3 linked regions of the Acidaminococcus fermentans DSM 20731 genome follow. The protein of the gene in region 3 interacts with the protein of the main gene of each other region in a pairwise test. Links are inferred from orthologs where the notes say so. Each region holds a gene or a part of one and is shown on either strand. Other genes may lie near its edges. The genes, in order: rplL, dnaX and ACFER_RS02925.

What was found.
Region 1: the proteins of ACFER_RS02925 (region 3) and rplL interact in binary tests that used the Escherichia coli proteins (3 or more experiments, as listed by UniProt). The link is inferred for Acidaminococcus fermentans DSM 20731 from one-to-one orthologs.
Region 2: the proteins of ACFER_RS02925 (region 3) and dnaX interact in binary tests that used the Escherichia coli proteins (3 or more experiments, as listed by UniProt). The link is inferred for Acidaminococcus fermentans DSM 20731 from one-to-one orthologs.

What each region holds. Positions count from the first base shown.
Region 1 is NC_013740.1:311,020-321,135, reverse strand. Bases 3,556-6,389 are described here. They hold rplL (50S ribosomal protein L7/L12), read right to left. Parts: upstream 5,239-6,389; coding sequence 4,873-5,238; downstream 3,556-4,872. Other genes in these bases: rplA (50S ribosomal protein L1), read right to left, coding at 6,007-6,389; rplJ (50S ribosomal protein L10), read right to left, coding at 5,313-5,846; ACFER_RS01405 (methionine ABC transporter ATP-binding protein), read right to left, coding at 3,556-4,487. In the rest of the region: ACFER_RS01430 (flavodoxin), read left to right, coding at 1-17; ACFER_RS01425 (DUF441 domain-containing protein), read right to left, coding at 155-610; ACFER_RS01420 (M20 metallopeptidase family protein), read right to left, coding at 686-1,861; ACFER_RS01415 (MetQ/NlpA family ABC transporter substrate-binding protein), read right to left, coding at 1,927-2,778; ACFER_RS01410 (methionine ABC transporter permease), read right to left, coding at 2,800-3,465; more of ACFER_RS01405, read right to left, coding at 3,462-3,555; more of rplA, read right to left, coding at 6,390-6,708; rplK (50S ribosomal protein L11), read right to left, coding at 6,763-7,188; transcription termination/antitermination protein NusG, read right to left, coding at 7,206-7,781; preprotein translocase subunit SecE, read right to left, coding at 7,784-8,008; rpmG (50S ribosomal protein L33), read right to left, coding at 8,020-8,181; tuf (elongation factor Tu), read right to left, coding at 8,320-9,513. UniProt on the Escherichia coli protein: The binding site for several of the GTPase factors involved in protein synthesis (IF-2, EF-Tu, EF-G and RF3). Is thus essential for accurate translation.
Region 2 is NC_013740.1:1,902,347-1,912,581, reverse strand. What follows is about bases 2,874-5,826. They hold dnaX (DNA polymerase III subunit gamma/tau), read left to right. Parts: upstream 2,874-3,318; coding sequence 3,319-5,334; downstream 5,335-5,826. Other genes in these bases: recR (recombination mediator RecR), read left to right, coding at 5,719-5,826; ACFER_RS08805 (YbaB/EbfC family nucleoid-associated protein), read left to right, coding at 5,371-5,703. Also shown: ACFER_RS08835 (homoserine O-succinyltransferase), read left to right, coding at 1-524; tRNA adenosine(34) deaminase TadA, read left to right, coding at 650-1,129; ACFER_RS08820 (FAD-binding oxidoreductase), read left to right, coding at 1,377-2,777; more of recR, read left to right, coding at 5,827-6,315; ACFER_RS08795 (pro-sigmaK processing inhibitor BofA family protein), read left to right, coding at 6,376-6,621; ACFER_RS08790 (GtrA family protein), read left to right, coding at 6,623-7,021; ACFER_RS08785 (diacylglycerol/lipid kinase family protein), read left to right, coding at 7,050-7,994; ACFER_RS08780 (LTA synthase family protein), read left to right, coding at 8,006-10,036; ACFER_RS08775 (MATE family efflux transporter), read left to right, coding at 10,091-10,235. UniProt on the Escherichia coli protein: Part of the beta sliding clamp loading complex, which hydrolyzes ATP to load the beta clamp onto primed DNA to form the DNA replication pre-initiation complex.
Region 3 is NC_013740.1:640,789-652,065, forward strand. The notes cover bases 7,283-11,277. They hold ACFER_RS02925 (DNA polymerase III subunit alpha), read left to right. Parts: upstream 7,283-7,660; coding sequence 7,661-11,077; downstream 11,078-11,277. Other genes in these bases: ACFER_RS02920 (cell division protein SepF), read left to right, coding at 7,283-7,509. Outside these bases: ACFER_RS02900 (enoyl-CoA hydratase-related protein), read left to right, coding at 1,805-2,593; ACFER_RS02905 (hypothetical protein), read right to left, coding at 2,801-3,091; ACFER_RS02910 (MBL fold metallo-hydrolase RNA specificity domain-containing protein), read left to right, coding at 3,433-5,040; translational GTPase TypA, read left to right, coding at 5,168-6,988; more of ACFER_RS02920, read left to right, coding at 7,186-7,282. UniProt on the Escherichia coli protein: DNA polymerase III is a complex, multichain enzyme responsible for most of the replicative synthesis in bacteria. This DNA polymerase also exhibits 3' to 5' exonuclease activity. The alpha chain is the DNA polymerase catalytic subunit.

The sequences.
Region 1 (10,116 bases), 330 kb from region 3 along the record:
GAGAGGCGCTGGCATAAAAAACAAAAAGGGGGGTGTGAAAAAATGCTTTTCACACCCCGTCACTAGTCTCTAGTCTCTAGTCACTAGCCGATGGAAGCCAGCTGACGCTAGCGAAAAAAAGGCACTGTGGATGATTTTTTCACAGTGCCTTTTTTTAATGGAAGAACAGATGCATCAGTTTCATCAGACAGTACAGCAGGCCACTGGCGATCATGGGGCCTACAGGCACCCCCTTGAACAGGAATACCCCGATGATGGTCCCGATGAGCATGGCCGCCACCACTTCCGGATCTTCTCCCATCAGATCCACGCCCCAGCGCCCCAACAGCGCTACCAGGGCGCCGATGACCAGGGATGCGATTCCCATGGGGTTCCTGAACACCCCCAGGGTTTCAGAAAGGCCGATCTTGCCCGTGGCGATGGGCACCATCAAAGCCGCCATCAGCAGGATAATGCCCCAGTTCACGCCGTGGCTGCTGAAATACATCAATTTTTCCTCCGGCAGCACCAGCTTCATGAGAACCAGAAGCCCGGCTGCATAGGATACAGTCAGATTGTGGGCCAGATAGCCCAGGACGATCATAAATCCAAGGATCAGATATGGCTGCATCATCCGCCTTCCTTTCTTAAGACACTTGAAGACTGCCCCCTGACGGAACAGTCTTCTTATTTTACTCCAATTCTCTTATTTCTTCAATTCCTTCTCCCATTCCAGCACATACTGGACGAAGTATTCCACCCCCAGGCCCAGGGCCTTTTCATCGATGTCGAAATAGGGGCTGTGCTGGGGATACCGGCGGTCTTCGTCAGCAAAGCCCCCGCCCAGCAGCAGCAGGCATTTGGGATTGCTGTACTTGGCGAAATCTTCTCCCCCCATCTGGAGTTCCCAGTCCACCAGCTTGTCCGGGGCAAAGACTTTGGCGCAGGCTTTCCGGCCCGTATCCACACAGGCTTTGTCGTTGATCATGGGCGGCGGTCCGAAATGATACACGGTCCGCAGTTTGGCCCGGGTGGCCGTACTCACTCCCTGGGCCACCCGTTCCAGGATCCCGGGATAGGCATCCCGGAGTTCCTTGCTGAACGTCCGTGCCGTACCGGCCAGATGGGCTTCTCCAGGGATCACATTACTGGTGGTGCCGCCCTGGAACTGGGTGATGCTGAGCACCGCCGGTTCCAGGGGATTCACTTCCCGGCTCACTACGGTCTGGAGGGCCGTTACGAATTCAGCCCCGGCCACAATGGGATCCACGGTCTGATGGGGCAGGGCTCCATGGCCTCCCCTGCCTTCCACCGTCACGTCAAAAGTATCCGCTGCGCTCATCACCGGACCGTACCGGAGAGAGGCCCAGCCTGCCGGGATCTTGCTCCAGATATGGAGGGCGATGAGCCGGTCGCATTCCTTCACCAGGGGTTCTTCCTTCATGTAGGCGGCCCCGCTGTTGGCAATTTCCTCTTCCGCCGGCTGGAACAGGAACCGAACGGTCACCGTCAGCTGGTCCTTCATGGCTGCCAGCACCTTCGCAGCCCCCAGCAGGATGGTGATATGGGTATCATGGCCGCAGGCATGCATGGTTCCCGGGTTCTGGGATTTGTACGCCGGATCCCCCAGTTCCGTAATGGGCAGGGCATCGATGTCCGCCCGGATTCCGATGATCCGGTCCGAGGCGTGGGGTCCCTTCAGGGTGGCGATCACCCCGGATTTGCAGGATTCCACATAGGGGATCCCCAGCGCATCCAGATAGGATTCAATGGCCTTCTGGGTCTGGAATTCTTCCCAGGACCGTTCCGGTTTTTCATGAAAATGGCGGCGCAGCCGGACCAGTTCCGGCTGAAGGGCTGCCACCCGTTCTTTTACGTCCATCACAAAGTCTCCTTTTCAGCAGGAAACCCCATCAGCCTGGGCCTCCGGGGTTTTTCTGCACCATATTATTTCTTGGCATTGGGGTCGAACCACAGACCCTTGTTGTTTTTCTTCATGTATTCCTGGAATTCCGCAGATTTGTAGGCATCTGCAATATCCTTGGCCCACTGGGCATCCTTGTTCTTGTCCTGGACCACCAGCTGCAGCATCAGGTGCAGCAGGATGTCTTCCTTCATCAGGGCCGTGGCCGGATCGATCTTGGCGTTGTAGATGATGGCGCCGGTGATCACAATGTAGGAGAAGTCATTCCGGACAGCCGGGATGTTCAGGGATTTCATTTCCGTGAATTTCAGGTGATGGGGATTTTCGATGATATCCTGCTGGGTCACCGTGGACAGGTCCTTCTTGGGATCCAGTTTGATCCAGCCGGCCTTTTGCAGCAGTGCATAGGCACGGGCCGTATTGGACGCGTCATTGGGAACGGCTACCGTATCCCCGTCAGCCACCTGATCCAGACTGGTCTTGGACCCGGCGAAGATCCCGGCGGGAACGGTGGGAATGGGGGTGATGGCCGCCAGATGGCCCCCCTGCTTCTTGTTGAAGTTTTCCATATAGGCCGTATGCTGTTCCACGTTGAAGTCCACTTCCCCTTCGTTCAGGGCAATATCAGCCTGGAGCAGATCGGACATATCCTTGCCTGCGAATTTGTAACCCTTCTTTTCCAGGATGGGCTTTACGCCTTTTTCAAACAGATCGGAGTACGGTCCCTGGGACTTGCTGTACTTCAGTTCCTTTTTGGTGGAAGCGCCCTTGTCCGTACTTTTGCCGGAATCACTTCCGCAGCCTGCCACCAGTGCGGTGGTCATCACCGCTGCCAATCCGATTACCAGCCATTTTTTCAGTTTTCCCGTATTCATTGTATTACCCCCTCAAAATAATTAACCATGATTTCTGGTTTTATAAGCAAAGTGATTGCCCACGGTCTGGATGATCTGGACAAAGATGATCAGCACCACCACGGTAAACAGCATCAGCGGTGTGTTCATCCGTTCATACCCGTAGGTCAGAGCCAGGTCCCCCACGCCTCCGGCGCCGATGGCACCGGCCATGGCCGTGGCGCCGATCAGCCCGATGGTACCGGTGGTGATGGACAGGATCAGGGATCCCTTGGCCTCCGGCAGCAGGAAGTACCAGACGATTTCAAAATAGGAGGCCCCCATGGCCTGGGCGGCTTCCACAATCCCCCGGTTCACATCCAGGATGGAATTCTCGAACAGCCGGGTGAGATACGGTGTGATGAACACAATCAGCGGGATCAGGGCTGCGGTGGTCCCGATCCGGGTTCCCACAATGGTCTTGGTCAGCGGCATGATGAATACCATCAGGATGATGAAGGGTACGCTTCGGATGATGTTGATGATGGTGTTCAGCACCAGGTAGATGGGCCGGTTCTTGAGGATCCCATTATCGTTGGTCAGCACCAGGATCATGGCCAGGACAATGGCCAGAATGGAGCCCACCACCAGGGAAACGAACACCATGTACAAAGTCTGTTCCGCGCTCAGGATCAGCTGGGACGCGGGAACTCCCAGTTTCTCGATCATGACAGGCTCACCTCCTTCCAGAGAATTCCCTTCCGGGTCAGATATTCCTCGCTCCGGGCCAGCTTGTCCCCTTCATCCAGACACTGGAGGATGAAGATGCCCAGGGCGGTCTGCTGGAGTTCCGTCACTGTGGCGAAGACGATGTTGGTCTTCAGTCCGATTTCCTCGCTGAGTACGGAAATGTCTCCCTCCGAAGCCTGCCGCCCCAGAAACCGCAGCTTCAGCAGCCTGAAGGGCCGGGGATCTTTTTTCAGATCTTCCTGGATGCTTTCCGGAATGGTGTCAGGGATGACGGTCCGGACAAACTTCCGGGTGATTTCCTGCTGGGGATTGCTGAATACTTCCAGCACGGATCCCTGTTCCACCACCCGTCCGTGTTCCATGACTGCCACTTTGTTGCACAGCTGCTGGATCACCTGGATCTGATGGGTCACGAACAGGATGGTGATCTTCAGTTCCCGGTTGATCCGCCGGAGCAGCTGCAGGATCTGTTCCGTGGTTTCCGGATCCAGAGCGCTGGTGGCTTCGTCGCAGAGCAGGATGCTGGGATTGGTGGCCAGGGCCCGGGCAATGCCCACCCGCTGTTTCTGTCCCCCGGACAGCTGGATGGGATAGGACCCGGCCTTGTCTTCCAGTCCCACAAACTGGAGCAGAGTCTTCACCGTCCGGTCCAGCTGTACCGGTTCCGTATGGTTCAGCCGCAGGGGGATGGCCACATTCTCGTAAACAGTCCGGGAATCCAGCAGATTGAACTGCTGGAAGATCATGCCTATCTTTTTCCGGACTTTCCGGAGTTCATTGTGGGACAGCTGGTCGATGATCTGCCCTTCGATCTCCACATGGCCCTCCGTAGGGGTCTCCAGGGCATTCACCATCCGCAGCAGGGTGGATTTCCCGGCCCCGCTGAAACCGATGACCCCGAAGATGTCTCCTTTTTCCACTTCCAGGTCCACATGCTGGAGGGCCTGTACCGCTCCGCTGCCGATTTTAAACGTTTTGCTGATATCCTGAAATTTGATCAAATCCAACACCTCTTGCTGAGTAAACAAAAAGAACCACCGTCTCTCCAGAGACGATGGTTCGTGGTTCCACTCTGATTCACCGGCATCCAAAGACCGGCCTTTGCGGCAGAAATAACGGCTGCCAGCCCGGGGCGCTCTACTGAAGGTTCGAGGCCCAGCTCACGGAGGCATTCCCCAAGGTTCCCGCCGCCCGGCTCTCAGCCAACACCGGACTCTCTGTGGACCTTTCCCAAAGGTACTGGTTCCGCTCATCGCTTTTTTCAATATGCCTATATCCTACTATGAGGGGGGGATTTTGTCAAGAGGAATTGTATTTTTTTTTCAAACAGTAAAAAAGAGGGACCGTTGCAGAGCAACAGTCCCTCTTGGTACGTACCAGCAGAAATTATTTCAGTTCTACGGTAGCGCCAGCTTCTTCCAGTTTGGCTTTCATGGCTTCAGCGTCAGCTTTGGCAACATGTTCTTTGATGGCGTTGGGAGCAGCATCAACGGCAGCTTTGGCTTCTTTCAGGCCCAGGCCGGTCAGTTCCCGAACAACTTTGATTACGTTGATCTTGCTGGCACCAGCATCTTTCAGAACAACGTCGAATTCGGTCTTTTCAGCAGCGGCAGCGCCGGCAGCAGGAGCAGCAGCTACAGCAACAGGAGCAGCAGCGCTAACACCGAACTTGTCTTCCATGGCCTTAACCAGGTCGGCCAGTTCCAGAACAGTCATATTTTCAATGGCTTCCATGATTTGATCTTTATCCATTTTTCATACCTCCAAAATTTTAAATGAAATGGGTAATGGTTTTACTCAGGCGACTGCGTCAGCCTGTTTTTCGATTAAGCAGATTCCTGCTCTTTCTTTTGCCGTACGGCTTCCAGGGTATACACAAAGTTGCGGATCGTCCCCTGCAGTACGTTGACCAGCCCGGAAATGGGGGCCTGCATGCTGCCAACCAGTTTGGCCAGCAGTTCTTCTCTGGAAGGCAGTTCTGCCAGAGCCTTGACTTCGTCCAGGGCGATTACTTTACCGTCCAGGATGCCGGCTTTGATTTCCAGAGCTTTGTGGTCCTTGCTGAAATCGTTCAGGATCTTGGCAGGAGCCACAGGGTCTTCAGCGGAGAAGGCCACGGCGGTATTGTGTTCCAGATAAGCATCCAGTCCTTCAATACCAGCTTCTTTGGCGGCAATGCGGATGAAGGTGTTTTTGGCAACCATGTACTTCACACCGGCTTCACGCATCTTGCTTCTCAGTTCAGTATCCTCAGCTACGGTCAGACCGCAGTAGTCAACCAGAACAGCACCTTTGGAACTGGACAGCAGATCTTTCAGTTCTGCTACTTTACCAGCTTTTTCAGGTCTAATGTCATGCATCAGTAGTACACCTCCTTGCGTCAGTTTTTATTAATCAATGAAAAGACCTCTCGGCGGGTCAGCCGGAGGTCATGTTTATCAACACTCCGACCTAGGCAGGTGGAAATCCGTTAGGCTTGCGCGCCTGCTGTCTTGGGTCCGATGGTCATTTTCTATTTGATTATTTGTTGCTGTCGGCTTTCAGTACGTCAACGGGAACGCCAGGGCCCATGGTGGTGCTCAGGGTTACGCTCTTGATGTACTGGCCTTTTGCGCCGGAGGGTTTTACTTTGATCAGGGTGGTGATCAGAGTCAGATAGTTTTCCAGCAGCTTGTCAGCGTCAAAGGAAACCTTGCCGATGGCAGTCTGTACGTTACCGGCTTTGTCGGTACGGTACTCGATTTTACCAGCTTTGATTTCGTTGACGGCACGGGTGACATCCATGGTCACAGTACCCACTTTGGGGTTAGGCATCAAGCCTTTGGGGCCCAGGATTTTACCCAGACGGCCAACAGTACCCATCATGTCAGGAGTGGCTACGCAGACGTCGAAGTCGGTCCAGCCGCCTTTGATCTTTTCCACGTATTCATCAGTGCCAACAAAGTCTGCGCCGGCAGCTTCGGCTTCTTTGGCCTTAGCGCCTCTGGCGAATACCAGCACGGTCTTGGATTTGCCGGTACCGTTGGGGAGAACCAGAGCACCGCGGACCTGCTGGTCAGCGTACTTGGGATCAACGCCCAGACGGACGGAAACTTCAACAGTGCTGTCGAATTTGGTCACAGAAGTCTGTTTTACCAGTTCTACTGCTTCCTTGGGGGAATATGCCTTGCCAGCTTCGATGAGCTTTGCGGCGTCGGTATATTTCTTACCAGCTTTACTCATTGTTTGTTCCTCCTTGTGGTCAAGCGGCTTTTGCCTCCCACAGTTTTTCAGACATTAGTCTTCTACAGTAATACCCATGCTCCGGGCAGTACCTTCGACCATGCGCATGGCAGCTTCAACGGAGCCAGCGTTTAGGTCTTTCATTTTGCTTTCAGCGATTTCCCGAACTTTGTCACGTTTAATGGTGGCAACTTTGTTCTTGTTGGGTTCACCGGAAGCCTTTTCGATACCGCAGGCCTTCTTCAGCAGAACAGCTGCAGGAGGAGTCTTGGTAACGAAAGTAAAAGAACGATCTTCGAAAACGGTGATTTCGACAGGGATGATCAGGCCAACCTGTTTGGCAGTCCGTTCGTTGAAGTCTTTTACGAAGGCCATGATGTTGATACCAGCCTGGCCCAGTGCCGGACCTACGGGAGGTGCCGGAGTTGCCTTACCAGCAGGTACCTGCAGTTTAACCATCTTTACGACTTTCTTAGGCATAATTTACACCTCCTTACTTATTCAATAGCTTCCACTTGGGTGAATTTAACTTCAATGGGAGTCTCACGTCCGAACATTTCAACCATGACTTTGATCTTCTGCTGTTCGTCGTTGATCTCCGCTACCGTCCCGACCATATCGGTAAAGCCAGGGGCTTTGATGCGGACGGTATCATTCAAACCTACAGGGCATTCCATCCGGACAACCGGTTCTTCCACAGCCTTGCCGGCCGCTTCCGCCTTGTCGCCTTCTTTGGGTTGTGCCCCCAGGATGCGTTCCACTTCACGGTCAGATAAAGGAATGGGTTTCGTGCCAGTACCAACGAAGCCGGTTACACCAGGGGTGTTCCGCACAGCATACCAAGTCCGGTCGTCCACGATCATTTCGATCAGCACATAGCCCGGAAATACCTTCCGTGCCACGACCTTTTGCTTGTCATCCTTTGCGTCCACTTCATTCTGCATGGGAACCAGCACCTGGAAGATCTGCTCTTCCATACCCAGGGAATGGATTTTGCTTTCCAGATTCATCTTTACCTTATTCTCGTATCCGGAATAAGTATGAATGACATACCAGTGCTTTTGATTTTCCATGCTTATTGCACTCCCATCACTAAACGGAACAGTACGGACAAAATAGCATCAATGGCCCAGATTAAAAAAGCTGCAAAGAGAGAGGACAGGATAACCGTCACGGTATATCCGATCAGTTCCCGCTTCGTCGGCCAGGTTACCTTTTTCATTTCGGTTTTCACTTCTCGGAGAAAACCACCTGTTCCAGGAGTGCTCTTCCCATCCGGGGTGATCTGAGATGCTGCCATATTGCTCCACCTTATTTCGTTTCTTTATGCATCGTATGCTTTTTGCAGAACTTGCAATACTTTTTGATTTCGATACGTTCAGTATCGTTCTTTTTATTCTTCGTAGTCTGGTAGTTACGCTGTTTGCATTCGGTGCAAGCCAGGGTAATACCCACACGGTTTCCAGCTGCCATTCCTTAACACCTCACTTACATTCAAACTCTTGATTCCCAAAAGCCGCCTATAAAGGTTATCATAGAACCGTCAGGATGTCAACAAAAAAGTGAGGCCGATGGATAGGTCGGCCTCAGTTTTACATCCAGATGATTCGATTAGCCTTCGATTTCGGTAACAACACCGGCGCCAACGGTATGGCCGCCTTCGCGGATAGCGAAACGCAGACCTTGTTCGATAGCGATCGGGGTGATCAGTTCAACATCCATCACCACGTTGTCCCCAGGCATAACCATTTCGGTGCCTTCAGGCAGGTGAGCAACACCGGTAACGTCGGTGGTACGGAAGTAGAACTGCGGACGGTAGCCGTTGAAGAACGGAGTATGACGGCCGCCTTCTTCTTTGGTCAGTACGTAAACCTGGCCTTTGAATTTGGTATGAGGATGGATGGTGCCCGGTTTGGCCAGTACCTGACCTCTTTCGATTTCGGTACGGTCGATACCACGCAGCAGGCAGCCGATGTTGTCGCCGGCTTCAGCCTGATCCAGGGTCTTCCGGAACATTTCCAGACCGGTGGCTACGGACTGTTTCTTTTCTTCGGACAGGCCGACGATTTCAACAGTGTCACCAACTTTGATCACACCACGTTCCACACGGCCGGTAGCTACGGTACCACGGCCGGTGATGGTGAACACGTCTTCGATAGGCATCAGGAACGGTTTGGCCAGATCGTGTTCCGGAGTGGGGATGTATTCGTCAACAGCCTTCATCAGTTTCCGGATGTTGTCTTCCTGTTCCTTGTCCCCTTCCAGGGCTTTCAGAGCGGAGCCAACAACGATGGGAATATCATCTCCGGGATAACCGTACTGGCTCAGCAGGTCACGGACTTCCATTTCAACCAGTTCAATCAGTTCGGGATCGTCAACCTGGTCGGATTTGTTCAGGAACACAACGATGGCAGGAACGCCAACCTGGCGGGCCAGCAGGATGTGTTCACGGGTCTGAGGCATGGGGCCGTCAGCAGCGGAAACAACCAGGATGGCACCGTCCATCTGAGCAGCACCGGTGATCATATTCTTTACATAGTCAGCGTGCCCCGGGCAGTCAACGTGTGCATAGTGTCTGGTTTCGGTTTCATATTCAACGTGGGCGGTATTAATGGTAATACCACGTTCTCTTTCTTCCGGAGCCTTATCGATGTCAGCGTAAGCTTCGAAAGTGGCTTTGCAGCCCGGAGTTTCGGACAGGACCTTGGTGATGGCCGCAGTCAGGGTCGTCTTGCCATGGTCAACGTGACCAATGGTCCCAATGTTTACATGGGGTTTTGTTCTTTCAAATTTCTCTTTCGCCATTAGAATACCTCCCAACGCTTTCTGAATATTTTTTTGGATTTTAAAATAGCCCCTTTACGGGGCTGTGTTGGTAATGGTAGCGGCGCACGGATTTGAACCGCGGACAGGCCGGGTATGAACCGACTGCTCTAGCCAACTGAGCTACGCCGCCATAAATTGGAGCTGATGACCAGAATCGAACTGGTGACCTTATCCTTACCAAGGATACGCTCTACCATCTGAGCTACATCAGCATTTGGTTGCGGGGGCTGGACTTGAACCAACGACCTTCGGGTTATGAGCCCGACGAGCTACCAACTGCTCCACCCCGCGATGTTTGGTGGAGAGAGAAGGATTCGAACCTTCGAAGCCAGAGGCGGCAGATTTACAGTCTGCTCCCTTTAACCACTCGGGAATCTCTCCACATTTGTCTGTCAGGAACATTTGGAGCTGGCAAAAGGAATTGAACCCTCAACCTACTGATTACAAGTCAGTTGCTCTACCTATTGAGCTATGCCAGCGCTTTTCGTTCGTAACAAGTGTAAGTATAAAGGATGTTGGGGTTTTTGTCAACAACTTTTTTAAAAAAAGTGTAAGAAATTTTATAAACCAGAAAAACGGGGG
Region 2 (10,235 bases), 1.3 Mb from region 3 along the record:
ACGTGTATTCCGTACTCCATTACTGTTGGGGCGCCCAGGCCGGTCTGTACTATTATTATGATGTGCCCAAGAAAATGTTCCCCCAGAAGCTCTGCGGCATCTATCCCTACGGCCTCACGGTCCGGAACCATCCGCTGCTCCGGGGCTTCGACGACCGGTACTTCATTCCCCAGTCCCGGTACACCACGGTGGACGACGCCAAAGTGTACAGTACGCCGGATCTCCAGGTGCTCAGCCGCAGCGTGGAAAACGGCATCAACATCTGTGCCACTGCCGATATGCGCCGGATCTTCGTCATGGGCCATTTTGAATACGACCGGATGACCCTGCGGGATGAATACGTCCGGGACCGGGACAAGGGACTGAATCCATCCCTGCCCAAACATTACTATCCTACCGACGACACCACCCAGGAACCGCTGTTCAAATGGTGCAGCTACGCCCATCTGTTCTACCTGAACTGGCTGAACGTGGTGTACCAGGATACGCCCTATGATCTGCACAAACTGACCAAGAGGGAGTAGGAGAAGGGGTTGCTGCGGCCGGATCAAATTTGCAGGCAGATTGTTGCCTGTGTGAATGGGAACCCCAGGGGCTGCGCGCCGGGCAGCCCGTCACATCACTGATGGGGGGAAAAGGAGAAAACAAGATGGTGCAGAATGCAGGAAACAGCCTTGCCGGGCAGAGGGATGTGCATTTCATGGAAATGGCCCTGGAGGAAGCCCGGCAGGCGGCCCGGGAGGGAGAGATACCCGTGGGGGCCGTGCTGGTCCGGGATGGACAGGTGCTGGCCCGGGATCACAACCGGCGGGAACAGGACCGGGATGCCACTGCCCATGCGGAGTTCCTGGTGATCCGGCAGGCCTGCCGGCTGCTCCGGCGCTGGCGGCTCAGCGACACCACCCTGTACGTGACCCTGGAACCCTGCCCCATGTGCGCCGGGGCCATCTGGAACGCCCGGGTGGGGAGGCTGGTGTACGGGGCCTGGGACAGTGCCGCCGGGTCCTGCGGTTCCCAGTTCAACCTGCCGGCTCATCCGTCCCTGAACTTCCGGACGGAAGTAACCGCCGGGGTGCTGGAAGAAGAGTGCCGGAAAATTTTGCAGGATTTTTTGAAAGCACGGCGGTAAGTATGGTATAATAAAACTCTCATGGATGGGTGTCCGAGTGGTCGAAGGTGCTTGACTCGAAATCAAGTGTACCGCAAGGTACCGAGGGTTCGAATCCCTCTCCATCCGCCAGCTCTGGGCACCGTTGTCTGCAGCGGTGCCTGTTCCGGGCTCATGGAAAAGACCTGTCCTGATGGACAGGCCTTTTTTATTGCATAAAAACTGTAGCGGCCGCAGGCCCGGCGGCTCTCGAAGGAAGGAAAGAAGCATGAAAACCTATCACCCCATTACTGGAGAAATCCTGGAACAGCTGCGCAGTATTGTAGGAGAGAAGTATGTCTGGACGGATCCGGACCATCTGGAACAGTACAAGACCGACGAGGAAACGGATCCCCGGAAATTCCACCGGCCGGAGGCAGTGGTGGCACCGGCTTCCACAGAAGAAATCGCTTCCATCATGAAGCTGGCCAATGCAGAACAGTTTCCGGTGACGCCCCGCAGCGGCGGCACCAGTGTGTCCGATGGGGCCATCCCTGTGTGCGGCGGTCTGGTGCTGCTTATGGAACGGCTGGATAAGATCCTGGAAGTGAGTCCGGAAGGGATGTACCTGCGGGCCCAGGCCGGTGCCCGTACCGGAGATGTGCAGCAGGCCGCCCGAGAAAAAGGCCTGTTCTATGCCGGGGATCCCTGCAGTGCTGACAGCTGTCTGATCGGGGGCAACCTGGCCACCAATGCCGGGGGTGACAAGGCTGTCCGCTACGGCACCACCCGGGACCAGGTCCATGCCGTTGAAGTGGTGCTGCCCAATGGGGAAATTGCCCATCTGGGGACCCGGTGCAAAAAGAATGCCACCGGGTATTGCCTGGATCAGCTGGTGATTGGCAGTGAAGGCACCTTGGGAATCATTGCTGAAGTGACCCTGAAGCTGCTGCCCCAGGCTCTTTTTAAGGCCGATGTACTGGCCATCTTTACGGACCAGGCCAAAGCCACCGGCATCGTCCCGGTGCTGCTCCGGCAGGGGCTGAACCCCACCAGTGTGGAATTTATGGACAACGGGTTCGTACGGATCGCCAGCGACTATTCCCGGCTGGACCTGGGCCATTATGAGGATGGGTCCTATGTGATCATCACCCTGGAAAGTTTCGATGAGGAAGACCTGGACCGGAAGCTGGTCCAGCTGGACGACCTGTGCCGGAGCCATGGAGCAGCGGATGTGCGGGTGGCCGATGACCGGGTGTGGACCCTGCGGAAGAACTGCCTGGAATCCGCCCGGGTGCTGAGCAAAGTCATGACCAGTGATGATTTCGTGGTGCCTCTGGACAAAATCGCCCAGGCCATCGATGAACTGTCCGCTGAAGCCCAAAAATATCCCTTCCGGGTGTTCACCCTGGCCCATGCCGGGGACGGGAACCTGCATTTTGCCATCCTGAAGGGAGAACTGTCCGACGAGGAGTGGGAGCAGGCCCTGGATGCCTTCCATGAAAAGGCCTACCGGTACATCTACGCTCTGGGAGGAAAGCTCAGCGGGGAACACGGTATCGGGGCCAAAAAAGTGAAACAGCTGGCCCGGCTGGCGGATCCGGGAGAGCTGTACATGATGGAAACCATCAAAAAAGCACTGGACCCGCTGGATATCCTGAATCCGGGGAAGGTGTTGGAAGTGTACTAAAAAGGGGGTGTGAAAGAATTCACACCCCCCGTCACGGGCCGCGAGTCACGGCCCGCGACAAAAAAAGACTGTTGCGCGGGCAACAGCCTTTTTTCTTTATTTTCCCGGCGGGCTGCAGGGGCAGGCACCCCTGCGGCACATGGGGGTATCCGCTTATTGCTGCTTCCTTCCGGACCTGACAAGGTTCACAGGCCTCCATTGCGCAGGACCCACTCCTGCAGTCCGCCGGAAAAATAAAAGCCGCTGGACGCGGCTGATTGGATAAAAATGGCGGAGAGTGAGGGATTCGAACCCTCGATACGGTTATCCCGTATACACGCTTTCCAGGCGTGCTCCTTCAACCACTCGGACAACTCTCCAGGTTGAATTGCTGACAGACAGCTATTCAGTTTTCAGTGCCGTAACGACAACTGCGAGATTTAGTATATCGGATTTCCCTGCCCTTGTCAAGAGATTTTTTGAAAAAGAGAAGAATCCAGTTGAAAGCGTCCATGGAAAAAAGGTATAATAGCAAAGAAGCACTGCAGAAAGGATGGGAACGATGGCATACGTAGCACTGTACCGGACCTGGCGCCCCCAGGATTTTGACGATCTGGTGGGGCAGGCGCCCATCAAGAAAGCTCTGACCAACGCCCTGGAAACCGGGCGAATTTCCCATGCCTATCTGTTTGCCGGTCCCCGGGGTACCGGGAAGACCAGTACGGCCCGGATCCTGGCCAAGGCCCTGAACTGTGAAAAGGGGCCCACAGCCCATCCTTGCAATCAGTGCAGCAACTGCCGGGAAATCACGGAGGGGACCTGCGGGGATGTGGTGGAAATCGACGCCGCGTCCAACCGGGGCATCGATGAAATCCGGAAACTCCGGGAGCAGGTGTATTTTGCTCCCACTTCCTGCCGCTACAAGGTGTACATCATCGACGAAGTCCACATGATCACCACCGACGCCTTCAATGCGCTGCTGAAAACCCTGGAGGAACCGCCGGAACATGTGGTGTTCATCCTGGCCACCACGGAACCCCAGAAAATCCTGAACACCATCCTGTCCCGGTGTCAGCGGTTCGATTTCCGCCGGGCCACGGTGGATGAAATCGCGGAACACCTGGAGAAGGTGGCCAAAGGCAGCCATATCCAGGCGGAACCGGAAGCTTTGCGTCTCATGGCCATCCAGGCGGACGGGGGGCTCCGGGATGCCCTGAGCCTGCTGGACCAGTGCAGTGTCATGGCCAGTCCGGTGACGGCGGAAACGGTCCGACAGGTCCTGGGCCTGGTGGGCCGGGAAAAGCTCCGGGAACTGGTGACCCGGATCGGCCAGAAAAATCTTTCCGGGGCCCTGGATGCCCTGGGCCAGCTGCTGGAACAGGGCAAGGAAATGGAGCAGATCCTGGCGGAGCTGCTGGAATATTTCCGGGCGCTGCTGCTGTATCAGGCGGACCGGGAATACCAGGAAATCTACCTGACCGATACCCGGGAAGCCCTGGCAGAAACGGCGTCCCTGTTCACGTCCAGCCAGATTGTGGCCAGTGTGGAACGGATCCATGAGGCCATCCGGGAAAGCAAATATTCCCTGCGGAAAAAAATCGTGGGGGAACTTTGTCTTTTTGATCTGTGCGAAAATCGGGGAAATACGGAAGCGGCGCTCCTGGCCCGGATCGACAGTCTGGAACAGCAGGTGGCCGCCCTCCGGCAGGGCAATGGAACCGCTCCAACCTTTGTGACGGCGGTGCCGGCTGCTCCGGCGGCAGTCCAGGCGGTTTCGGCTTCCCGGCCGGTGCCGCAGGGACCGGTGCCGGCTACCCCTGGACCTTCCGCTCCCCCTACCGGGGGAACGGTCCGGGATGCTTTTGCCCGGATGGCAGCGGCTGCCCGGCAGGAAATCAGCCAGGAACCCCCTGCACCGGCTCCGGCAGAACCTGCACCCGTACCTGCACCTGCACCGTTGCCGGAGGCCCGTCCGGAAGCGGGCCCGGCGGCTGCTCCGGAAGGAGAACCCCAGTTTGACGGCAGCGGGCGGGCCCAGGCCCAGCAGCTGTGGCAGCTGGTGCTCCAGGGCCTGAAACAGCGTCGGAAGCGGACCTTCCTGGTGTATGCGGAAATGGCCCGGGCGGCGGATTATCAGGACCAGGAACTGCTCCTGGGGGTGAGCTCCGCCTATGGAAAGGAAAAGATGGAGGAGCCGGCTTTCCGGAACCTGATCCAGGATATCCTGAAAGGTGCGGTGGGGCAGTCCATCCGGCTCCGGGTGGTCCAGCAGGAAGGGGAAATCTCCCTGCACCGGCCCCAGGGGAAAAAGACGGATGCGGCGGCAGCGCCTGCCCCGGCGGCGCCTGAACCGGTGCCTCAGCCGGATCCGCTGCCGGAGCCGCCGCCCCCTCCGGAGGAAGAGATCCCTCTGCCTCCGGAACCGCCGACGGAAGAGGACTTCCCGGAACCTGATCCGGAAGTGCCGCCGTCCGTCCAGTCAGCAAGTCCCGCTCCTAAGCCTGCAGCAAGGGGAGAACTCCCCGAGGGTGTGAAAAAAGCCATGCAGGTCTTTGGCGGTGAAGTTTATAAAGAATAAAAAACAGTCCCTGCGGGGAAACTAGGAGGAAACCAAATGTTCAAAGGTGGAATGGCAATGAACGGCATGCAGGGCATGCTGAAGAAAGTACAGAAAATGCAGAGTGAAATGACCCGTCTCCAGGATGAACTGAAGGAACGGGAAGTGGAAGGTACGGCCGGCGGGGAAGCCGTCAAGGCCGTGGTCAACGGCAACAAGAATCTGGTGAGCCTGACCCTGTCTCCGGATGCAGTGGATCCGGAAGACGTGGAAATGCTCCAGGACCTGATCGTCACCGCCGTCAATGATGCCATGAAGAAAGTGGACGAGATGACGGAAAAGGAACTGGGCAAAGTGACTGGCGGACTGAAGCTGCCGGGGATGTTTTAAGGAACGGTTCCGGTCATGCGGATGGTAAAACCCCTGGCCCGGCTCCACGAACAGCTGCGGCGTCTGCCGGGCATTGGTTCCAAGTCGGCCCTGCGTCTGGCCTACCATGTGCTGGACATGAAGCGGGAAGATGTGGAGGAACTGGCCCGGGCTCTCCTGGATGTGAAGGATCATGTCCATCTCTGCCGGCAGTGTTTCGATCTGTGCGAAGGGGAACTGTGTGAAATCTGCCAGGACGAAAAAAGGGACCGGAGCCTGGTGTGTGTGGTGGAACAGCCCCAGGATGTGGCGGCCATGGAACGGACCCGGGGCTACCAGGGTCTGTATCATGTGCTCCATGGGGTCCTCTCTCCCCTGGACGGGGTGGGGCCGGATCAGCTGAAGATCCGGGAACTGCTGCTCCGTCTCCAGAAAGGGACGGTCAAAGAAGTGATCATCGCCACCAATTCTGATGTGGAAGGGGAAGCCACGGCCAATTATCTGGCCGGACTGATCCGTCCCACGGGAATCAAAGTCAGCCGGATCGCCCATGGTCTGCCGGTGGGCGGCGACCTGGAGTATGCCGATGAACTGACTCTGTACAAGGCCTTGGAAAACCGGCGGGAAATCTGAAATGGCCCGGCCGGGACCCGGTCCTGGTGATGGCATGTGCTGGAAAGGCGGTCAAGATAAATGGAAATCTGGATTGCAGGCGGGGCGGCCCTGGTTGTCCTGTTCCTGATCATCAATATGTTCTCCCTGTCCCTGAAGCTTCTGTGGAATGGGATCTGCGGGGTGGTGCTGCTGTGGCTGTTCAATATGCTGGGAGGGATCTTCGGAGTCACCATCCCCATCCATTTTGCAACGGCCCTGGTGGCCGGATTCTTCGGCATTCCCGGAGTGATCTTCATCCTGCTGGTCCAGCTGATGGGGCACTGAGATGCTGCAGAAATCCAAAAGCGAAAAGATCCGTGTCCTCTGTTATCTTTGCATTGGGGGCACGGCTGCTTTGTTTGAGTGGGGGCTGGTCTATCTGTTCAACAGCCGCTGGGGATGGAACTATCTCCTGGCCACGGCGGTGGCCTATCTATGCTCCACGGTATGCCACTATATTGCCACCAATATCTGGGTGTTCACCAGCGGGGTCCGGTACAGCCGGGGCAAGGAATTTTCCCTGGTGCTCCTGGTGTCCACCCTGGGCCTGGTGTACAACGTGCTGCTCATGCGTCTTTTCGTGGGCAGCCTGGGTCTGCCGGTGATGGGGTCCAAGGTGGGGGCCTCGGCCCTGGTGACCGTCTGGAATTATTTTTCAAGGAAGAAATGGATATATTCAGACTGAAGAAAGAAAAGGAATAGGTGGAGATACCATGCTTCGTCATAAAGTCGATATTGAAGGATTTGAGCGGGTCCTCCTGGTCCACAACCACAACTCCGGGAAACAGACTTTTTTCAGCGGGATCCACAGCAATGTGGAAAGCATTGCCCGGCAGCTGATGCGGATGTACGGAGCGGAACGGTTCCAGTATGTGAAAGTGGGGACCTTTGCTGAAACCCAGGCGGTGGGAAAGAAAATCTGCGCCGAAAAGATCCAGTGGGTGATCGTGGCCGGCGGGGACGGGACTCTCCGGGCTCTGGTGGAAGAATGCGTGGACCAGGACTACTGGCCCTATGTGAGCATTTATCCGGCCGGGACGGTGAACCTGGTGGCCAAGGAACTGATGCAGAAAACCGATGTGCACAACTGGATGTACCGGGTGTCCAAAGGGGTCACCACCCCGGTGTGCCTGGGGAGAGCCAACGATCGGATCTTCCTGACCGTGGCCGGCATCGGCGTGGATTCCATGGTGGTCCAGCAGGTGACGCCCAAAGAGAAAAAATATCTGTCCACCCTGGCTTATGTGCGTCAGAGCGGACGGGTGCTGGGCAACGAGATGCTGCTCCACAACTGGAAATACCGCTTTCAGGTCATGATCAACGGGGATGGGGTATGGCACCAGGCCAGCTCCGTCATCGTCACCAAAAGCCGGTACTATGCCGGACGGTTCTCCCTGGTGAACGGGGGATCCCTGTCCAACCCCACCATGCACGTCTGCCTTTTTACCAAGGGACGCTGCGTGGACTTTCTCCGGTATACGGCCCTGATTGCGGCGGATATGCTGACCCTGGACAAAAGTGTGGAGATCTATCCCGCCCAGCAGGTGGATATCCGCTGCAATGTAAGCAAATTCGCCGCTGAACTGGACGGAGACGCGGTGGTCACTTCACCCCTTTCCATTGCCCTGCTGCCCAAACCCCTGGAATTCATTTCGTGAGAGGCTGTACTGTGAAAAAGAAAATCCTGTACGGAGTCTTCGTACTCCTGAGTTTTCTGGCGGAAGCCGGTTACCGCTGGAATTTTTTGAAAGAAATCGTGCCCTTTCCCTGGGCGGAATTCTGGTATCATACCCTGAACTATTTTTTCCGGGATCTACTCCTGTCCTGGGTGGCACTGTTCCTGTACGCCCAGCGCCGGCGGATCCGTGACCGGGTGAAACGGTATTTCCCCGTGGTGGTGGTGGGGACCCTGTATCTGGCCGATGCCCTGTTCATGGTCAGCTACCTGGAGCTGGATCCGGGGTTCATGACGGTCCTTTCCGTACTGGCCGGGCTGTTCAACAACATCGTCCTGGTGCTTCTGGCGGCCATGTGCTATCATCACTGGCCCAACCGGGTGATGAAGGGGCTGTACTTCCTGGCCTATTATGTGACCTGCCTCCTGATCCTGGGAGACGGGATCTACTTCTGGAACACCTCCATGCATGTGGAAAGCGTGCTCTTTGACAATCTGAACATCTATGCGGCCAAAGGGATCCTGAGCACCACGGAGAACTGGCAGCTGGGGCTGCTGGCCGCCGTGATGCTGCTGTTCATCCCTCTGTTCCGGGTAGTCCATCCCCGGCGCCACAAACCCAACCTGCCCTGGTCCCTTTTGTGCGTGGTGCTGTTCGCCCTGGGGCTCAACGGCTCTTATGTGCTGCTGGCAGAAGGGACCTATCATGCGGCGGACAGTGTGAGCGGGCTGGATATCGAAGTGGATATGGAAAAAAGCCGGAAGCCCACCCGGGCCATGGTGGCCTATCCCATCAATGTGAACTTCTTCCACAAAGCTTTCTTCAAAACCGACAAGGTGGTCCATGATCCCTGGAAATATCAGGAACGGACCTTGTCGGACAAGGACAAGGCTGCTCTGGAAGAACTGGGAATCCTGCCCAAACAGAAAATCGTACCCCGGAAGCAGCCGGCTTACGACCGGGTGGTGATGCTGATCCTGGAAAGTGTCCACAGGGATTATCTCCATCATTACAATCCCAGCATCCCGGCGGATGCCACGCCTTACCTGGATTCCCTGGTGAAGAAGTATCCCCGGATCGATCATTACTATTCTTCTGCCGTACCCACCACCCAGGGCCTCAATGCCACCTTCCGGTCCCAGCTGGTCTATGACAAGGACCTGCCGGGCGAGCGGCAGCCGTCCCTGTTCCGGATCCTCCAGCAGGCCGGCTTCGAAGGCTATTTCATCAATGCTTCCAGCCGGTACTATGCCAACGAATACCGGGAGTATCCCGCCCAGTTCGGCATGGAACATTATCTGGCCAAGGAAGACCTGGGGAACATGGGATACAAGGGGGCCAGCGGCTGGGGCTTCCACAACGACGTGATGTACGATGCGGCCCTGAAGACCCTGGCGGAGAACCGGGACAAGAAATTGTTCCTAGTGTGCAAGACCCTGGATATGCACCAGCCCTATCCTTATTACGGCTACACCTATGCGGAGATGCCGGAGGATGTCCGGGACAACGGGACCGCCACCGTCTGCGGCATGTACTGGGTGGACAAGACCATCCAGCACTTCTTTGAAGAGGCATCCCGACAGGGCCTGATGGATGACCGGACCCTGTTCATCGTCACTTCGGATCACAACCCCCATTCCGGCGGGGAATACAAGACCCTGGTGACCAATCCCCAGGACAAACAGAGTGTGGCGCCCATTCCGGTGATTTTCATTTCCAAAAACCTGGCGCCTCTGGCGGATCTGGACGAATCCATGTACGCCAGCCAGCAGGATATGGCACCCACCCTGCTGACCCTGCTGGGCCAGCCGGTTCCCCAGGAATTCCTGGGACGGGACCTGCTCCAGCCGGTACCTCATCCCTATGCCCTGGGATACTTCGGGGGCAAGGCCTACTATTATTCCGCGGACCGGAATTTCGTGGCCACCCTGGATGAAGAGACCCCGGATACGGAAGAAAAAGATGCCCTGGCCAATTACATCATGTACGGCTATGTGAAACGGCATATTGAGTTTATGAAGTAAGGAGGGAGGACTGCTGCCCAGGCAGCAGTCCTTGGTTTTAAAGGAGCTGATTGGTTGAGTGAAACGACGCTTGCGGGAACCGGCACTTTCCGTTCCCGTCTGAAGAAAATCCTGGGGGTCATGATCCCCATCCTGATTACCCAGCTGTGCATTACCGGCATGAGCCTGTTCGATACGGTGATGAGCGGCCATGCCGGTA
Region 3 (11,277 bases):
GCGGGAGAACCCTCGTTAAGGAACTCGGCAAAATGTACCCGTAACTTCGGGATAAGGGTAGCCACAAAGGTGAAGGGACTTGCTCCCGGAGCCCGGTGTGGTCGCAGAGAAGAGGCCCAAGCGACTGTTAACCAGAAACACAGGTGCCTGCGAAAGAGAAATCTGAAGTATAGGTGCTGACACCTGCCCAGTGCTGGAAGGTTAAAGAAGGATGTCCGGGTTCGACCCAAAGCATTCGACTGAAGCCCCAGTGAACGGCGGCCGTAACTATAACGGTCCTAAGGTAGCGAAATTCCTTGTCGGGTAAGTTCCGACCCGCACGAAAGGTGTAACGATTTGGGCACTGTCTCAACGAGGGACCCGGTGAAATTGAAATACCTGTGAAGATGCAGGTTACCCGCGACTGGACAGAAAGACCCCATGGAGCTTTACTGTAACCTAATATTGGGTTCTGATACTTGATGCACAGGATAGGTGGGAGGCATGGAAGGCAGTCCTCTGGGATTGCCGGAGCCGACGTTGGGATACCACCCTTCAATTATCGGGATTCTAACCGAGCGAGTAACGATCGCCGGGACAGTGTTAGGCGGGCAGTTTGACTGGGGCGGTCGCCTCCCAAAGAGTAACGGAGGCGCCCAAAGGTTCCCTCAGCGCGGACGGAAACCGCGCGCGGAGTGTAAAGACAGAAGGGAGCTTGACTGCGAGCCAAACACGGCGAGCAGGTACGAAAGTAGGGCTTAGTGATCCGGTGGCATCCAAGTGGAAGGGCCATCGCTCAACGGATAAAAGCTACCCTGGGGATAACAGGCTAATCTCTCCCAAGAGTCCATATCGACGGGGAGGTTTGGCACCTCGATGTCGGCTCATCACATCCTGGGGCTGAAGTCGGTCCCAAGGGCTGGGCTGTTCGCCCATTAAAGTGGTACGTGAGCTGGGTTCAGAACGTCGTGAGACAGTTCGGTCCCTATCCATCGCGGGCGCAAGAGATTTGAAGGGGGCTGCTCCTAGTACGAGAGGACCGGAGTGGACGGACCGCTGGTGTACCAATTATCCCGCCAGGGGTACAGTTGGGTAGCTACGTCCGGAACGGATAAACGCTGAAAGCATCTAAGCGTGAAACCATCCTTAAGATGAGATCTCTCACAGCGTAAGCTGGTAAGACACCTGGAAGATTACCAGGTTGATAGGCAGGGTGTGGAAGCGTAGTAATATGTTAAGCTGACCTGTACTAATATGTCGAGGGCTTGACTTAAGTGAGTCGCCTACCGCGAAGCGGCTGAGGCATACGAAATAAAAGAGCAAGTGAGCGAAAGAAGCTCGTAACGTTACGTCCGAAAGAACGTATATGTCTCTTCATGAAGTTTTGAGGGCTCATGCCTTCAGTAACATAATCCGGTGGCGATAGCTAAGGGGATCCACCTGTTCCCATGCCGAACACAGCAGTTAAGCCCTTATACGCCGAAAGTACTCGACTGGAAACGGTCCGGGAGGATAGGGAGCTGCCGGTTAAGAAAATTCCGCATCTGATGGATGCGGAATTTTTTGTCAACGGTCAGCTGTCACTCGGACCCGTAGGGGCTGCACGCCGGGCAGCCCGTCTGGATGCCGATTGCCGATGCACAGGGCGGGGCACCGGGCCTGCGCCTCCTACGGATCAGGGCACTTCAAAATCAACCGGAACCGCAGGGGCTGTTGACCGTTGACCGCTGACCGGGGCTGTGAATTCCCCTCCCTCTTTCCCCTTGCCAAAACCGGCTTTAATAAGATACAATATTCTAAAAAATCCAACTTTTAGGAGGCGACTATGGTTAACTTCAGAAATCTTTTGCTGACGGTCCAGGATGACGGGGTGGCTGTCATCACCATCAACCGTCCGGACATCCTCAACGCGCTGGATCTCCAAACCCTGCGGGAGCTGAAAGGGTGCATCGAAGAAATCCGACGGGATTCCCGGGTAAAGGCAGTGATCCTCCAGGGGGCCGGGGACAAGGCCTTTGTGGCCGGGTCGGATCTGATGGCCATGAGCCGGATGACGGCCCATGAGGCCATGGCTTTTTCCCGGTTCGGCCATGAAGTGTTCAATGCCATCGAAAATCTGCCCATGGCCGTTATCGGGGCCATCCACGGGTATTGTCTGGGTGGGGGCCTGGGACTGGCCCTGGCCTGTGATTTCCGGTATGCGTCCACCACGGCCAAATTCGGACAGCCGGAAGTGAAGTACGGGATCATCCCCGGTTTTGGGGGTTCCCAGACCCTGGCCCGGCTCATCGGGCAGGGACGGGCCAAGGAAATGATCTATACCGGGGATCTGATTGATGCCCAGGAGGCTTACCGGATCGGTCTGGTGAACCGGGTGCTGCCGGGAGAACAGCTGATGGAAACCTGTGAAGCCGTGTGCCGGAAGATCATGGAAAAGGGGCCCATTGCCATCGGCTCCGCCAAGGATGCCATCAACCGGGGCCTGTCCATGGACCTGGCTTCCGGTCTCAGCTACGAGGCCCAGGTTTTCGGCAACTGCTTCGCCACCCTGGACCAGACAGAAGGGATGAAAGCGTTTTTGGAAAAACGTAAACCGGTGTTTTTAGGGAAATGAAAGAGGGGCTGTTGCATAGGCAACAGCTCCGTCAACTGGCAGTTGACTATGTGTGCTGCGGGGCGCCGGGCCTGCGCCCCCTACGGTTTCTACTGTTCAAAATCAATTTGTAAAATTGATTTCCAACGGCTGCTGACAGCTGACCGTTGACAGCTGACCGTTGACAGAAAAGGGAGTGCTGCACAGAACGTGCAGCACCCCCTTTTTTCACTGATTCAGCAGATACCCTTTCAGCGCCTGGCACAGTTCCATGCCCAGGGTGTTGGGGCTCAGGGGATACCAGGACTGGTCAGCCACTTTTTCCCGTCCCGTTTCCTGTCCCAGCCCGTTGTAGGTGTACTGGACCAGATCGGACACCACCCGCAGACGCACATCGTATTTACTTTGAAGCAGGATGGTTCTTCCCGTGCCCACGGCTCCCTTCTGCACCCATTTGTTCCAGATGGTGATGATCCCGGTCTTTTCGTCGTACTGGAGGCTCCGGGTATCGTAATACACCTCATAGCTGCTGTTGCCGCCCACTAGGGTCCAGGCAGCCGCATCTTCCGAGGGAGGAGTGGGGAGGACCTCCTGGGAAACAGTCCCAGAGGGTGTAGCGGTTTTTGTATTATTTGCAACAGAAACTGCCGGTTTTTCCGCACCGGACCCGGCTTCCTGAGCAAAAAGCAGGGATGGCACCGACAGCAGAGAAACAATCAATAGAGGAAAAAATAGAGACTTTTTCATAACGTACACCCTTTCTGGTCAATCCATGGAACTATTGTACCACATCGTGCCGTACTATAGGTACTTTCCCTGAAAGAGTCAGGCAAAAACTTTTGAACAAGGAGGGATCCTTCATGAAAATCACCTTCCTGGGCGCGGATAAAATCGTTACCGGGTCCTGTCACCTGCTGGAAGTCAACGGAAAAAAGATCCTGCTGGACTGCGGAATGTTCCAGGGCCCCAAACTGATCCGGGACCTGAACCGCAAGCCTTTTTCCTTCAATCCGGGCGAAATTGACGCGGTGATCCTGAGCCATGCCCATATCGACCACAGCGGCCTGCTGCCCCGGCTGATCAAGGAAGGGTTCAAGGGCTTCATCCACTGCACGCCGGTTACCGAAGAATTGTGTCAGATCCTGCTGCCGGACTGCGGGCACATCCAGGAATCCGATGCGGAAATCGCCACCCGGAAAGGGCTCCGGGCCGGGAAATCTGCCGTGGAACCCCTGTATACGGCGGATGATGCCTATCTGGCCCTGAAGCATTTCATTACCCACGACTATGATGAAGATGTGGAACTGTACCCGGGGATCACCTTCCGCTTCCGGGTGGCCGGCCATATCCTGGGCAGCGCCCTGGTGAACCTGATGATTGAAGAAAACGGGAAGAAGACCAAGCTGATCTTCACCGGGGATGTGGGCCAGCCCAATGTACCCATCCTGGATGATCCCCATCAGATTTCCGGTGCGGATTTCATCATCACCGAATCCACCTACGGGAACCGGATCCATGAACAGATCGACCGGGAAAAGGAACTGTGTGATGTGATGAAGGACGCCCTGAGCCGGGGGGGCAACGTGATCATCCCCGCTTTTGCCGTAGGGCGTACCCAGGTGATGCTCTACTACTTCCAGAAGCTCATGAACAGCGGCCAGCTGCCGGTGGTCCCCATTATGGTGGACAGCCCCATGGCCATCAAGGCCACCCAGGTGATGCTGTACAATCCGGAGGAATATGATGAGGAAGCCCGGACCATCTTCCAGAAACAGAAGGGCCGTCTCATCGACATGCCCAATGTGAAATACACGGAAACCCCGGCGGAATCCCGGGCCATCAACGACATGCCCAGCCCCATGATCATCATCTCCGCCAGCGGCATGGCCGATGCCGGCCGGGTGCTCCACCATCTGAAACACAACCTGTGGCGGAAGGACAGCTCGGTGATCTTCGCCGGGTATCAGGCGGAAGGCAGCCTGGGCCGCCGGCTCATCGACGGGGCCAAAAAAGTCAAGATCATGGGCGAAGACATTGTGGTGGGCGCCAAGATCTACAACCTGTCCGGTTTCTCCGCCCATGCGGACCGGGATCAGATGCTGGCCCTGTACAAGGGGATGCAGCAGAAGCCCAAAGCCTTCTTCGTGGTCCATGGGGAATACGATGCGGCCAGCGCCTTTGCCCATCTGCTGAACACGGAACTGGGCACTGCCACCTACATCCCCAACTTCGGAGATGCGGCCATCATCGACGGCACTGACTGGCGGATTGAGGAAACCAGGGTGATCACCAGCGAACCGGCCATCCAGAACATGCGGGATTATCTGCGGAACTTTGAAAAGGATTACCTGGCCTACAAGGGCCGTCTGGAACAGCTCATTACCCATGATCCCCGGCGGATTCCCGATATCCGGGCCAAGATGGAAAAAATCCGCAAATACATTGACGATGTGATGAAAACTCTCTGACAGATATTTGACATCTGAAAGGGAAAAGAATATAATAGGAAAGTCGAAATGATGCAGTTTACTTTGAGGATGCTTCCTGACAAGCATCCTCTTGATTTATCTGGAAATAAGAGGGGATTGGGCTTTTATGATTAGAAACGATTTGCGTAACATTGCCATCATCGCTCACGTCGACCACGGTAAGACTACCCTGGTGGACGCCATGCTGAAACAGAGCGGTGTATTCCGTGCCAACCAGCAGGTGCAGGAACGGGTCATGGACTCCAACGATCAGGAAAGAGAACGTGGAATCACCATCCTGGCCAAGAACACTTCCGTTATGCATGATGGCTGCAAAATCAACATCCTGGATACTCCGGGCCACGCCGATTTCGGCGGCGAAGTGGAACGGGTGCTGAACATGGTGGACGGCGTTCTGCTGCTGGTAGACGCTTATGAAGGCCCCATGCCCCAGACCAAATACGTGCTGCGGAAAGCACTGGAACATCACCTGAAACCGGTGGTGGTCATCAACAAGATCGACCGTCCGGATCAGCGGGTGGAAGAAGTGGTGGATGAAGTCCTGGATCTGTTCATCGAACTGAACGCCAACGACGACCAGCTGGACTTCCCGGTGGTTTATGCCTCCGCCAAGAAGGGTGTTGCCAAGCTGTCCATGGACGACGAAAGCGACAACCTGGAACCCCTGTTCCGCACCATTATCGACAGCATTCCCGCTCCTGATGTGGACGTGGACGCTCCCCTGCAGATGCTGGTGAACACCCTGGACCACGATGACTATGTGGGCCGGATCGTGGTGGGCCGTGTGGTCCGCGGCACCATCAAAAACGGACAGAACGTGTGCCTGATGCACGATGACAAGCGCACCAACCAGAAGATCGGCCGTCTGTACACCTACGAAGGGCTGAAGCGGGTGGAAGTGCCTGAAGCCAAAGCCGGGGACATCATCGCCCTGATCGGTCTGAGCACTGCGGAAATCGGGGATACCATTGCCGATGTGGACAATCCGGAACAGCTCCAGGGCATCAAGGTGGACGAACCCACCCTGTCCATGACCTTCTCCGTCAACGACAGTCCTTTTGCCGGCCAGGAAGGGGACTTCATCACCAGCCGTCATCTCCGTGATCGTCTGTACAAAGAAGTGGAAACCAACGTTTCCATGAAGGTGGAAGATACGGAAAGCGCCGATACCTTCAAGGTGTCCGGCCGTGGGGAACTGCACCTGTCCGTGCTCATCGAAGCCATGCGCCGGGAAGGGTTCGAACTGCAGGTGGGCAAACCTACCGTTATCATGCGCCGGGACGAAAACGGCAAGCTGCTGGAACCCATGGAAGCCCTGACCATCGAAGTGCCTCAGGACTTTATGGGCGCTGTCATGGAAGGACTGGGGATCCGGAAAGCTGAACTCCAGAACATGACGGAAGTGGCCGGCTACCTGCGCATGGACTTCCTGATCCCTGCCCGGGGCCTGATCGGTTTCCGGAACCAGTTCCTCACCGATACCAAGGGCAACGGCATCATGAACCACGTGTTCGCCGGCTGGGGTGCCTACAAGGGCGATATCCCGGGCCGTACCCGGGGCAGCCTGGTGGCTTTTGAAGCCGGTACCACCACGGCCTACGGCATTGATAAATGCCAGGCCAGAGGCACCATGTACGTGAACCCCGGTGAAGAAGTGTACGAAGGGGAAATCGTCGGCGAAAACAGCCGGGAAGACGATATGGACGTGAACCCCTGCAAGAAGAAACACGTATCCAACATGCGTGCTGCCGGGAGCGATGACGCCGTCCGTCTGGTTCCGCCCCAGACCTTCTCTCTGGAAGGGGCCCTGGAACACATCAACGACGACGAAACCGTGGAAGTTACCCCCAAGAGCATCCGCATGAGAAAGAAAATCCTGTCCCGTATGGAACGTGCGCGCACCAGAGCACGGAACGCACGGGCGTAATGAAAAGGGGATGTGAAAAAATGATTTTCACATCCCCGTCACTAGTCTCTAGTCACTAGTCACTAGTCTCTAGCCGATGGAAGCCAGCTTACGCTGGCAAATTTAAGGCGCTGTGAATGATTTTTTCACAGCGCCTTTTGCTTTCTCCCCCAAATTGGTGTAAAATAAAAAGATACGAAGAAGGGAGGGATGTCCTTATGTTTGCCAGTTTCAAATCGGATAAGACCCGGAATACCCAGAAGGGGCAGCAGGAAAATCACGGACTGACGCTTCTGGACACGCCCAACCTGGATCTGTGCCTGCGGACGCCGGCCAGCCTGGAGGAAATCGTGGACTACGGAAAGCTGATCCTGGAAGGCAAGGGTCTGCTCATGTGTCTCAATGACCTGCCCGATCCGGACAAGATCCGGGCCCAGGATTACCTGGCCGGTGTGGCCTACACCATCGGCGCCACAGAAACCGAAGTGTCCCCGGAAGTCACCATGTACCTGCCGGGAGAAGTGAATACGATCAGAGGATAAGAGGAAGCTGTTGCCTGGGCAACAGCTTCCGGTCACTGGTGGTGGGTTAGCAACGGCAGCCGCGTTTGCCTACCTTCGTCTAGTGACCAGTGACAAGAGACCAGTGACCGGGGGTGTGATTTTTTCACACCCCCTTTTTAAAGGAGTCCCCATGAACCAATTCGTCCATTTACATACCCATACCCAATACAGCCTCCTGGATGGGTCCTGCCGGATCCCGGAACTGGTCCAGTACGCCAAGGAACTGGGCATGCCCGCCCTGGCCATTACGGACCATGGGGTCATGTACGGGGTCATCGAATTCTACCAGGAATGTGAAAAAGCCGGCATCAAACCCATCATCGGCTGCGAAGTGTACATCACTTCCGGTTCCCATCTGGATAAAAGCCTGGAAACCCGGAGCAAGCTGTACCACCTGATCCTCCTGGCCGAAAACCGCACCGGCTACCAGAACCTGATGAAACTGGTGTCCATCGGCGAAGTGGAGGGCTTCTACTACAAACCCCGGATCGACAAGGACGTGCTCCGCCGGTACAGCGAAGGGCTCATCTGTCTGTCCGCCTGCATCGCCGGGGAAGTGCCCCGTCACATCCTCCGGGGTGAACTGGAAACCGCCGAAAAGACCATGCTGGAATACCTGGACATTTTCGGCCGGGACCATTACTACCTGGAAATCCAGAACCACGGGCTGCCGGAAGAAGCCACTGTCCGCCAGGAACTCCGCCGGCTGGCCCAAAAGCACGGCATCAAACTGGTGGCCACCAACGACCTCCATTACATCCGCAAGGAAGACGCCTCCGGCCAGGACATCCTGCTGTGCATCCAGACCAACACCCGGTACCTGGATCCCCAGCGGATGCGGTTCAACAACGATTCCTACTACCTGAAGAGCCGGGAAGAGATGGAAGAACTGTTCCCGGAAGATCAGGAAGCCCTGGACAACACCCTGGAGATTGCAGAGCGGTGCAATGTGCAGCTGGAATTCGGCCATCTGCTGCTGCCGGAATTTCCCCTGCCTCCGGGAGAGACCATGGACGGTTACCTGCGGAAACTCTGCGAAGAGGGGTTTCCCTCCCGGTATCCGGAGGACGACGGCACCGCCCGGAAACGGATGGAATACGAGCTGGGCATCATCAGACAGATGGGGTATTCCGGCTATTTCCTCATTGTGTGGGATTTCATCAACTACAGCCGGCGCCACGACATCCCGGTGGGCCCCGGCAGAGGCAGCGCCGCCGGAAGTATCGTGGCTTACCTGACCGGGATCACCAGCATCGACCCGCTGAAATACAACCTGATCTTTGAACGGTTCCTGAATCCGGAACGGGTGAGCATGCCCGATATCGATACGGATATCTGCTATGTGAAGCGCCATCTGGTGGTGGATTACCTGGCCCGGAAATATGGGGAAAGCCATGTGGCCCAGATCATCACCTTCGGGACCCTGGCCGCCAAAGCCGCCGTCAAGGACGTGGGCCGGGCCATGGACATCCCCCTGAACGTGGTGAACCAGGTGAACAAGCTGATTCCCAATACCCCCGGGACCACCCTGAAAGGCGCCCTGGAAGGCAGCCGGGAACTTCGGGAACTCCGGGACGGGGATCCCAGCATCGCCCAGCTGCTGGACTTTGCCCAGAAAGTGGAAGGGATGCCCCGGCACACTTCCACCCATGCAGCAGGGGTGGTGATCACCCCTGGGGAACTGACGGACTATGTGCCCCTCCAGATCACCTCCAGCAGCGACGACGAACATGAATACATCTGCACCCAGTACGACAAGGACCGGTCCGAAAGCCTGGGGCTTTTGAAGATGGATCTTCTGGGGCTCCGGACCCTCACCGTCATCGACGATGCCCTGAAGATGATCAAAAAGAACCAGGGGACGGAGGTGGATATCCGGACCATCGATCTCCACGATCCCAAAACCTGCCGGATGCTCTGTAAGGGGGATACGGCGGCGGTGTTCCAGATGGAAAGCGACGGCATGACCCGGCTGATGAAACAGCTGGCTCCGGAAGGGTTCGAGGATCTGATCCCTCTGGTGGCCCTGTACCGGCCCGGGCCCCTGGGCAGCGGCATGGCCGAAGACTTCATCGCCGGCCGTCACGGCAGACGTACGGCCCAGGTGCTCCATCCCCTGATGGAACCCATTGTGGCCGACACCTACGGGGTCATCCTCTACCAGGAACAGGTGATGCAGATCGTATCCGCCCTGGGGGGATTCACCCTGGGGGAAGCAGACATCCTGCGCCGGGCCATGGGGAAAAAGAAGGCCAAGCTGCTGGATTCCATGAAGGAAAAATTCCTGGACGGCGCCCAGAAACTCCACGGCATCAGCCGGGAACTGGGCAGCGAGATCTTTGCCCTGCTCCAGCATTTTGCCGGGTACGGGTTCAACAAATCCCATTCTGCGGCCTATGCTCTGGTGGCCTACCACACCGCCTGGCTGAAGGCCAACTACCCAGTGGAATACATGGCCGCCTTCCTGAACAGCATCATCACCGTGGCGGACAAGGTGAGCTGGTACATCGGGGTGTGCCGGGACATGGGCATCCAGGTACTGCCTCCGGACATCAATACCAGTGAAGCCGGGTTTTCCGTGGACGGCCACACCATCCGCTTCGGTCTGGGGGCCATCAAAAGCGTGGGGGATGCGGCGGTCACCGTGATCCTGGAGGAACGGAAGAAACGGGGGCCCTTCAGGGACTTCTTTGACTTCACCCGCCGGGTGGACCTGTCCAAGGTGAACAAGCGGGTGGTGGAAGCCCTGATCAAATGCGGTTCCATGAACGGATTCGGCCTGCGCCGGAGCCAGCTGCTGGCCATTATGGACCCGGCCCTGGAAGCGGCGGCCAGTGAACAGCGGGACCGGATCACCGGCCAGCTGGGCCTCTTTGGAGAAGAGGACATCGCCAGTGCCAACACCATTCCCATCCCCAACCTGCCGGAAATCCCCAAAGCTGAGATCCTCCGGCTGGAACGGGAACTGATCGGGTTCTATGTTACCGGTCATCCCCTGGATGCTTACCGGAACGCCCTCCGCCGGCTCACCCCCCTAATCCGCTGCACGGAGGAAAACTACAAGGATGGGGAACGGATTGCCGTGGGAGGCATCATCACCGATCTCCGGCTCCGCTCCACCAAAAACGGGGACCGGATGGCCTCCTTTGTGCTGGAAGACCTGACCGGCAGCCTGACGGTGATCGCCTTTCCCCGGGCCTATGCCGCCAGCCGGGCCAACATCGACAAGGACCGGATCGTGATGATCCAGGGCATCCTGAAGCTGGACGAGGAGCAGGCCAGGATCTTTGCCAACCGGGTGGAGCCCCTCCAGGAAGCAGCCAAAGAAGTCCATCTCCACATCAGGCCGGGGAAGAACACCCAGGCGGTCCAGCAGCAGCTGGGGGGCATTTTCGCCGCCTTCCACGGCAAGAACCCCGTATACCTCCACGTGGCCGACACCAAAAAAGTCATCCGGACCAATCCCCGTTTCTGGGTGGATCTGGATGCCCCCGGCTTCGCCGATGCCATCGAACGGGTGCTGGGGAAGGGGAGCATGGAATGGTAGGGATTGCTGCGCCGGCAGCAATCCCTTTTTCTATAAGGAAGTCCTTATGCTCACAAAAATTCACCCATTATTTGTCGTGCAATTCTGTAGAAATTTCCGTTACAGAACTTGGATTAAATTATCTCTTAATTTAGAAATCAAGAGAAAACAAAAGAAAATGCCATTATACAGATTGTATACACGAGATGGGGAAATTTGAA